Regions from separate parts of the Rouxiella sp. T17 genome, predicted to be linked through region 3. Evidence: predicted binding sites of a transcription regulator. Region 3 holds the regulator's gene; each other region holds the start of a gene.
The links. Region 3 encodes LexA, which represses DNA repair genes until DNA is damaged. Its sites were predicted from a motif close to TNCTGTATGTACATACAGNA; they were not measured.
Positions count from the first base shown of each region.

Region 1: SC206_RS11470 (DNA translocase FtsK 4TM domain-containing protein) is a predicted target of LexA. The motif match lies at 2,115-2,134, and genes of this name have one in related genera.
Region 2: umuD (translesion error-prone DNA polymerase V autoproteolytic subunit) is a predicted target of LexA. The motif match lies at 1,245-1,264, and genes of this name have one in related genera.

Region 1 covers NZ_JAWUEA010000031.1:88,864-92,146, forward strand. Annotated here, with positions in the region: gene SC206_RS11470 (DNA translocase FtsK 4TM domain-containing protein) at 1-2,049, opposite strand, end outside; gene lrp (leucine-responsive transcriptional regulator Lrp) at 2,176-2,670, opposite strand; gene trxB (thioredoxin-disulfide reductase) at 3,272-3,283, shown strand, end outside.
Region 2 covers NZ_JAWUEA010000037.1:151,139-154,421, forward strand. Annotated here, with positions in the region: gene SC206_RS15970 (hypothetical protein) at 1-89, opposite strand, end outside; gene SC206_RS15975 (AAA family ATPase) at 428-940, shown strand; gene umuD (translesion error-prone DNA polymerase V autoproteolytic subunit) at 1,282-1,704, shown strand; gene umuC (translesion error-prone DNA polymerase V subunit UmuC) at 1,704-2,969, shown strand; gene SC206_RS15990 (lysine exporter LysO family protein) at 2,988-3,283, opposite strand, start outside.
Region 3 covers NZ_JAWUEA010000013.1:24,894-28,176, forward strand. Annotated here, with positions in the region: gene plsB (glycerol-3-phosphate 1-O-acyltransferase PlsB) at 1-735, opposite strand, end outside; gene SC206_RS04220 (diacylglycerol kinase) at 863-1,231, shown strand; gene lexA (transcriptional repressor LexA) at 1,383-1,991, shown strand; gene dinF (MATE family efflux transporter DinF) at 2,231-3,283, shown strand, end outside.

The sequences.
Region 1 (3,283 bases), on a different contig from region 3:
CTGAGTCGGCTGCGACTGTGCAGGCTGTGATTGAGAATAGTGTGGCGTCTCAATCGGCTGACGCGTTTCTACCGTCGCCGCCTGCGCATGTTGACTGTATTCGGCAGGCTGCGTAGAAGCTTCAACCTGTGGCGACAGCGTAAACAACGGCTCAACCGGCGTATCATCAATCAAATCGGCCATCGGCGAGAAGTTGAAGGCGTCGTGCGTGCTGATAGTCTGGTGAATCGCAGCGGACGCTGCGGCCTGAACACTCGGCTGCTGCACCTGCGGCGTCACTTCTGGCACGGGCGCAGCGTGATAACGCGCCTGCTCGCGCTCGGCAAAGGCCTGACGAAGCTGCGCCTGCATCAGCGCCTCTTCATCATCTTCAACCGGCTCGATTGCCCCAGATTGGGTTTCTACAGCATGAGTTTCGGTATTTTCGCCGTAGCGCTGATTCTGTTGATCAACCCAAGCCTGACGCAGCAAGGCCTGCTGCTGCTCCTCTTCATCTTCAACAGAAGTGGCAACCGGCGGCTGATTCTGCGCTTCTCGCGCCAGACGTGCGGCTTCCTGCTCCTGCTGCTCGGCAATGCGCTGAGAAGGCAATTTGATGCCATAAGAAGCCATTTCGCGGCGCGTAGGCAGCTTGACCGGATTAGGGCGCGGCAGCTCGGGACCAAAGCCTTTTTTGATCTGCGGATTGTCATCACTGACGGCGCTAAAAGCGGGCATAAAGGTATTGGCAGCGTCGGCAGAAGCCTTGCCCGCCTGTGCCAACCCCGTTGCCAATGCAGCCGTAGCAGCAATACTGGCAGCATCCGGTGGCGCAGTGAATTCAAACGGCGAGCGATCGTGGTGCGGCTCGGAAACCTGATTCCAGTCGCCCATCTGCGGCTCGTCATGCCGGCGAGAACTGCCTTCCGACGAGGGCTGAACGTGGCGCGGCGCTGGGGTTTCTTCAGGGATTTCAAAGTTATAAAGCGGCGGAGTCGACTCAGACTCGGTCGCATAAAGCTGAGGCGTGGCGGAATCAAACGCTTCTTTATGCAGCTGCACAGAAGGTTGCGGTTCGCCAAATTGCGACGCGGCAGGCGATTGCGGCTGAGCTTCAACGTGCGCAACGGACGCCGGCGAAACCGAGTCGGCCAACGCTGGCTGCTGGGCATCCACCGTTGGCGCGTTAACTGGCGCGGCTGGCGGCTCATTTGCTGGTTGAACAGCAGACTGAACTTGTGCCCCCTGACCTACCGAAGGCGCAGAGAACAGCACGTCGTCATCATCGTCACCCATTGCAGCGGCCGAAATCGTGACCGCGCCTGCTGCGGCAACCTGCGCCGGTGAGGCTGGCGTATGCGCGTCGTCGGCACGCGGCTGATTTTTTAACAGCGTGTCGTCGTGTGCTTCATCGTAATCGTCTTCATGTTCGTAATCGTAGTCGTCATCACGGCGAGAACGGTTGGTCATAAAGGTTGTCGCACCCAGTACAACGCCGCCAATTTTCTCGGCGATAGTCAGCCAGGACCAGCCCGTAAACAGGGTAAGACCCGCTGCCCAGACGCAGAGCAACACCAGTGTTGCGCCTATGTTGTTGAACCACGGCGTCATGGCGGTGCCCAGCAGACTGCCTATCACGCCGCCGGAAGCGAAGTAATAAAGGTCGTCGATGTTAAGCGAAGCTAAACCACAAGACGTGATAATGAGCGCCAACGTGCCAATGAGACGTAGCGAAAGGGTGAAATAATCGATGTAATCCTGACTGTCTCGCTGGCGGAAAGAGGCCCAGCAAAGGCAAATCATGATAGGAGGTATGGCGTAAGCCAGCACCCCAAATATAAAGAACAGCGTATCGGCCATCCAGGCACCAACACCGCCACCCAAATTATGGATAGGCCCGTGCCAAGAGGTCTGCGACCAGCTTGGATCGGATGGATTAAAACTGAGTAATGCCGCCATCAAATAAATGGCGAACACCGCTACCACCACCAGCACAGCTTCCAGAATTCGGCGGCTTCCGCTTAGTTTTCTCAGGGTAACGTCTTTGTCTTCTGTATATTCCTGGCTCAAGAAAGGCTCTCCAGGTTCCTGTGAACTGAAATAGCGATAGCGCCGGGAACAAACCCCGGCGCCAGAGCTGTATGAATAAACAGGAGTGTAGCGAAATAATTTAGGTTTTGCACCAGAACCTTTTGCTTACCGGGTCTTAATTACCAGGCGGTTAGTCTGTTTCACTTCTTCCATGACCACGTAGGTACGGGTGTCGTTAACGCCTGGCAAACGAAGCAGCGTTTCGCCCAGCAGTTTACGGTAAGCAGACATATCCGGTACACGCGTTTTCAACAAATAGTCGAAGTCGCCGGAAACCAGGTGACACTCCTGAATATCTTCTAATTTTTGTACTGCTGCATTGAATTGCTCAAACACATCCGGTGCGCCACGGTTGAGGGTAATCTCAACGAACACCAACAACGATGCATCCAGATAATGTGGATTAAGCAACGCAGTGTAGCCATGAATGAAGTTTTGACGTTCGAGACGACGAACGCGCTCCAGACATGGTGTAGGCGACAAACCTACACGTTTGGAAAGTTCGACGTTAGAGATCCGGCCATCCTTTTGCAGCTCATTAAGAATGTTACGGTCAATACGGTCGAGATCTTTTCCCGGACGTTTCTTGTTATCTACCATTATTATTATCTCTCTGATGTCCTTCCCTGCACTTGCCATACCCTAACCAACTTCAATGTATAAGGGCTTATCCTAAGCGATGACCTGTTTTTTATAGCTTGTCATGACTCATCTCAAGACGTCTTACCCCTGTCAAAAGGAAACGAATTTTAGAGCGGAGTCGAAAAAGAAATAACGCCAAGTAACTAATTAGGCTAAACAAAACCTAAAACATGGGTTGATGACGTTTAAAAAACATACAACGTGCGACGTAAACGGATAAAGCGGTAGCACATTGTGTGATTTTAAAACGTCTACTGGCGTTTAATTTCTTCTTCCCTAGATGTTTTCGCAAATGCACAGCGGATTGTCAAAGTAAAAGAAGCAAAATCAGAAGAACATGTTGGGTAAAATTCCCGTCACGCCCTTTTTTGCTGCCTTTTCAGAATGAACAATAACAAAAGCCAACACAGAAACTTAATCGGAAAACATTTTTACAGGCGATTTCCGGTAAAAACTATCAGACAAATCGCTAACAACATCTGAGTATGCTTTTTTTACGCGTCAGTTTTCCCTACAATCGCTAACATCATGAAGTTTGCCACAACGGAGATTCATTCTCATGGGTACAGTA
Region 2 (3,283 bases), on a different contig from region 3:
TCAAACAAAGCTTGTTCTGTGGATTTAGAGTTGTTTAATGAGCAGGATGAAAAAAACAGTATAAATATAAATACAATAAAAATTTTCATTTCACGATTAACTCCTTGTCAGCACTCTCTGCAATTTTTCTTTTAACATCTAATGATGCGAAGATGTATCCATTTTAATTTGTTAAAATAAAAACCTCATATACAGTTAAGTATATAAATCTACTGGAGCAGCCCCCAGAATAATTGATGTACATCAAGAAAAAGTCGTCTGTAATTATTAAAGATTAATAAAAGCAATTTTGTTGATGAGGTATTTAGGGTAAATCTTGAGGCCACGATGACTTTCTTTATATTAATAAAAAGCATTAATTAAGCGTCAAACGCGACAACAGGCTATAGTCGATATCTAAACAAACACGTTATGGAGATCAGCTTTTATGGTAGATATCGTTAACGATCCGACAATTCCGGCCGCGCCTATCTTGCACTTGCTGTGCGGGAAAATAGCCTCCGGAAAATCCACTTTGGCGGCGCAGTTAGCGACGCAGGCGGGGACGATTATTATCAGCGAAGATCGTTGGTTGTCGCAGCTTTATAGTGACGAAATGCATTCGGTCGCTGACTATGCGCGCTGTGCCGAAAAACTCAAAAATGCCATGAAACCGCATCTGATTACGCTGTTGACGGCGGGGATTTCCATCGTGCTGGATTTTCCAGCCAATACGCTGGCGAGTCGGGAATGGATGATGAGTATTATTACGGCCACGGGTGCCGATAATCGCCTGCATTATTTAAACGTCGCGGATGAAGTCTGCAAAGCGCGTTTGCACACCAGAAATGAGGCGGGTGAGCATGATTTTTCGGCCACCGATGAGCAGTTTGCTGTCATCTCGCGTTACTTTGTCGAGCCGCAAGAGGCCGAAGGTTTTACGTTAGTTGTACACGAATAAGCCGAACGCGCCGATAAGCGCATCATCCTGATAGAATTTTTTTATCTCAATAACCCTTATTAAGAGGTAAAAAAATTCTTAGCGTTTTGCTTTATAACCCGCCATCCGTTCTCAATATTCCGCCTTTTAAATCTATTAAATATCTTTTCTTTCAATAAGGTGCCGCGACTTAGCCTTTTACGCTATTTGCCAGGCCATTTAGTGAATAATCTTACCTTTCCTCTTTTTCATTAGCCCTTTAGCCTAGGTTCGACGATAAACCTTACGCGGCGCCACCCTTCACAAAATCAGCGCGCCATGCTTATACTGTATAAATAACCAGTATAACATGGAGGCCTATTATGATTCTTTCACGCCCGGCGATTTCGCCTATTAAGCTTACGATTCCTCTTTTTCAAGATAGAGTGCCTGCGGGCTTTCCCAGCCCTGCGCAGGACTATATTGAAAAAGATATAGATTTAAACAGATTGTGCATTTCTCATCCCGCAGCAACCTATTTTGTGATGGCGACGGGGCTATCAATGATAGATGCCGGTATTTACGAAGGTTCGATGCTGGTGGTCGATCGCAGCCTTCAGCCCAAACACGGCGATATTATTATTGCCTCGATAGCCGGCGAATACACCGTTAAACGTCTCTGCACCCATCCCATAGTTAAGCTCGAATCAATGAATCCCAACTTTCCTCCCATACTCCTTCACGACGGCGGCGACGAACTCGAAATTTTCGGCGTGGTGACTTTCAGCATTAACGGTTTTCAATAATGTTCGCGCTTGCTGACGTAAATTCATTTTATGCCAGCTGCGAAACTGTCTTCAGGCCGGATTTGAAAGGGCGTCCGGTGGTAGTTCTCTCGAACAACGACGGTTGCGTCATTGCGCGTAGCAAAGAAGCCAAGCAGCTCGGCATTCCAATGGGGGCGCCGTTCTTTAAAATACGCCGCGAATGTGAACAGAAAAATGTGGTGATTTTTAGCAGCAATTACGCGCTGTACGCCAATATGTCGCATCGTGTCATGACCATACTTGAGGACATTTCGCCCGCCGTCGAGATCTATTCTATTGATGAAGCCTTTCTGAATTTGACCGGCGTCAGTAACTGTCAGAATCTCGAAGATTTTGGCCGCGAAGTAAAAGAAAAGGTCTATAAATGGACTGGCCTAACGATGGGGGTCGGGATTGGTCCGACCAAGACGCTGGCCAAGCTGGCTAACCACGCGGCGAAAAAGTGGACTAAGGCGGAAGGTGTCGTCGACATCTCGTTGTTGGCTCGTCAACGAAAACTAATGGCGCTGGTGAACGTGCAGGATGTGTGGGGCGTAGGTCGCAGAATAGGAAAACGGCTTGAGGCGATGGGAATTACCACCGCGCTCCAGCTCGCCGATGCGCCTACCGAGCTTATCCGCAAACATTTTAGCGTCGTGCTTGAACGCACGGTGCGCGAACTGCGTGGCGAGCCCTGTCTGGAAATGGAAGAAATGGCGCCGACCAAGCAGCAGATTGTTTGCTCGCGATCGTTTGGCGATCGCGTTTCTCAATACCAGCTGATGCGTGAAGCCATCTGTTCACACGCCTCTCGAGCGGCTGTAAAGCTGCGCAAAGAGCATCAATATTGTCGCCATATTTCCGCCTTCGTTAAAACAAGCCCCTTTACACCCGGTGAAGTTTACTACGGTAATACGGCTTCAACGCGCGTCGAAACACCGACTCAGGATACGCGAGACATTATTGCCGCCGCGACAAAATGCCTGGACGCCGTCTGGCAGGAAGGGCATCGGTTTCAAAAATGCGGCGTGATGCTCGGCGACTTTTACAGTCAGGGCGTGGCTCAACTCACTCTTTTTAATGAGAATCCGCCGCGCGCCAACAGTGAAAAACTTATGGCCGCGCTCGACAAAATACACAGCGACAGCGACGCCCGCGTCTGGTTTGCCGGACAGGGCATAGAAAAATCCTGGGAAATGAAGCGCGAGATGTTGTCACCGGCTTATACCACACGTTTTAAAGATTTAATGAAAGTGAAGCTTTAAGCTGTTTCTCTCTGTTTTCTAAAGTAAAGAAACGGAGAAGGCGATAAACAGGGGCGCCAGCAGAGACAGCACAAAGCCGCTGATAATGGCGTGTTTGATATATTCCTCGTGACAGTTTTGTTTAATAAACGGCAGCGCTAAATCAAGCGCTGCCGCTCCAGATATGCCAATCGCGCTTTGTGGCTGCCTTTTACCCAGAAAATAGAGAAAAATAATGCTAAACATCTCTCTGAAAAAATCGGTCATAAAGGCCATTGCGCCCATTTCGGGTGAGACCAATGATTTTACCATCGGACCAGACAGTGAAAACCAGC
Region 3 (3,283 bases):
CTGCTGCGCCTTGTCGTAAGAGATCTTTTTGGTTCGCGCTTCATCTTCAACCGCTTTTTCAATGGCTTTCGAGGCCAGTAGCTTGTTGAACAGGTCTTGACGCACCGGCAGACGAGGCCCGACAGCGGCGTGACGTTGACGCGAGAAGTGCATCCGCGCGACGCGAGCAAGCTTGTGGGCGATGGTTTTATCCGTGCCGTGCTGGGTCGCCATATCGCGCAGAGAAACGGTGTTGGAGAAACGCACAAAGCTGTCGCGCCCCAGCCAGAGCACCGCGAAGAACTTCTGGACGCCGTTCAGCACGCGCAAATGTGGCGTGTCTTGACCTTCACGACCCGGAGCACGGCCAAACATAACAGACACCGGCAGCATCTGAATGTCGAGATTTGGATTATTGCGATGCAGATCGAGATAATCGTGGAACAGCTTTACCGATTCCTGCTGATGCTGGTAATAAGGGAAGACGCGCGGCCCTTCACCGATGAAAACGTGGCTCGGCAGCTGCACGCCGTCGATTTCCAGCGGAATGAGAGGGTCGGGCAGATTCTGCGCCAGGCACTGGGCCCGCAGCGTCAGAAGGTCGGCCTTGGAGTTATAAGGCAAAACATACAGAATCGGGCGCGTTGGGTCCAAACGCATTTCCGTCACCGGATCTGTAGGAATGACCTTGCTGCTTACCAGCATTTTTAGCGGTAAATTCAGTAAGGTATAATAAAGTCTACGCCATCCTGACATAAAAAATGTGAAGCCTCTTGTTAGCAATTCGCGGCAAGGATACCAGAAAGCCGGTATGAGATCTGTGGTGATAGGACAACCGATTCAGGCTAAAATGCCTGAAAATCACTTTAAGACGCAAAATATAATGACAAATCAGGTCACCGGACTCACCCGAATTTACAAGGCTGCCGGATATTCTTTAAAAGGATTAACCTCGGCCTGGAAGCACGAAGCCGCCTTTCGACAGGAAGCCGTGGTCGTCATTCCCGCCATCTTACTGGCATTTTACCTTGATGTGAGCAGCATCGAGCGTATTTTAATGATCGGATCACTGATTTTGGTGCTGGTGGTTGAATTATTGAACAGCGCCATAGAAGCCGCCATTGACCGAATCGGGCCAGAATTTCACACCCTTTCGGGCAGGGCGAAAGACATGGGCTCCGCCGCCGTGCTGATCGCCATTTTATTTGCACTTTTTACCTGGTTAACGATCCTCGTGCCGCACTGGCGCTAGAGTTACGGCAAAAGTTGGCGAAAGTGACGGCAAAAGAATATTGAATATTTAAAAGCCGCTTAATGTTTGTTTTTTGTGTACTCTCTGGTTTTCATTCCAGCTTTACCTGTATATACTCACAGCTAGACTGTATAAACAAACAGGGGGCGACATGAAAGCACTTACAGCTAGACAACAAGAGGTCTATGACCTTATTCGCGATCATATCGCCACCACCGGTATGCCGCCAACGCGTGCAGAAATTGCTACCCGACTCGGGTTCCGTTCTCCCAACGCGGCAGAAGAGCATTTGAAAGCTCTGGCGCGCAAGAACGTCATCGAGATTGTTTCCGGTGCGTCACGCGGTATTCGCCTGTTAATGGAAGAAGAAGACGGTTTGCCGCTAATTGGCCGTGTTGCTGCCGGTGAGCCTTTGCTCGCGACTCAGCACATCGAAGCGCATTATCAGGTCGATCCTGCAATGTTCAAACCTAACGCCGACTTCCTGCTGCGCGTCAGCGGCATGTCGATGCGTGATATCGGTATTCTCGACGGCGATCTGCTGGCTGTCCACAAAACCCAGGATGCCCGTAATGGTCAGGTTGTGGTTGCGCGTATCGACGACGAAGTGACAGTAAAACGTCTCAAAAAGCAGGGCAATATTATTCAGCTGCTGCCTGAAAACAGTGACTTCGAGCCAATCGTTGTCGACCTGCGCGAGCAGAGCTTCAGCATTGAAGGCTTGGCCGTAGGCGTAATTCGTAACGGCGACTGGTCCTAGTTTTTATTAGCTGCAATCGAGCGTGACGGCTCTTCTATGTCGTCATGCTGCATCCTTGTCACACGTTAAGGATTACGCGTTACGTCATTACGCGTTAAATGATGACGTGTTAAGTCATTGCGTGTTAAGTCTGGCTTTACTTTAAAAGCGTTGCTGCTTAAGTTGGGATCGACACCCATTTATTGAGCGCCGCCTTTCATGTCTGCATTTTCTAGCCTGTCCTTGATTTAGAAAATAACATGCCCCTACTTCATAAAATAAAAAGCACCTTTCTAAGCCCGACCGACAAAGCGCTGTGGTTGCTGGCTCTCCCGATGATTTTCTCCAATATTACCGTGCCGCTATTAGGACTGGTCGATACTGCCGTCATCGGCCATCTCGACAGCCCCGACTATCTCGGCGGCGTCGCGGTGGGTGCCATGGTAACCAGCTTCCTGTTTATGCTGCTGCTTTTCCTGCGCATGAGTACCACAGGTTTAACCGCGCAGGCGCTCGGCGCACAAGATAATGTTCGGCTAGCCCGCGCTTTCGTGCAGCCTTTTTTATTGGCGCTGATTGCCGGGGCGCTGATCTTCCTGTTTCGCCACCCTTTGATTTCGCTCGCTTTACAGATTGTGGGCGGCAGTCAGGCCGTGTTGCAACAGGCGCAGATTTTCTTGTCTATTCGCTGGTATAGCGCGCCGGCCTCTTTGGCGAATCTGGTGATTCTGGGCTGGTTGCTGGGCATTCAATATGTGCGTGCGCCGGTCATTATGCTGATCGCCGGAAACATGCTTAACGTGATTCTAGATTTGTGGCTGGTCGTTGATCTTGGCTGGAATGTGAAAGGCGCTGCGGTCGCGACGGTCTGTTCAGAATATGCCACGCTGGTGCTCGGCCTGTGGCTGGTTTCGATTGTTATGAGAAGGCGCGGCATCACCTGGCTGATGTTGAAACAGGCGTGGCGCGGCAATCTGCGTAAACTCTTTGCTCTAAACCGCGACATCATGCTGCGTTCGCTGCTCATCCAGCTGTGCTTTGCGTCGCTAACGGTGATCGGTGCGCGTTTAGGTAGCCAAACTGTGGCGGTAAATGCCGTATTAATGAATTTGCTGACCTTCACGGCGTTTGCGCTGGACGGCTTTGCTTACGCGGTCGAGGCGCATTCCGGCCAGGCGTTTGGCGCGAAGGATAAAAGCCAGCTGCTCAAAGTCTGGCATGCGGCCTGTCGTCAGGCAGGGTTGGTTGCGGTAGGTTTTGCCATCGTTTATGCCGTAGCGGGTGAGCAAATCGTCAACCTGCTGACCTCGCTG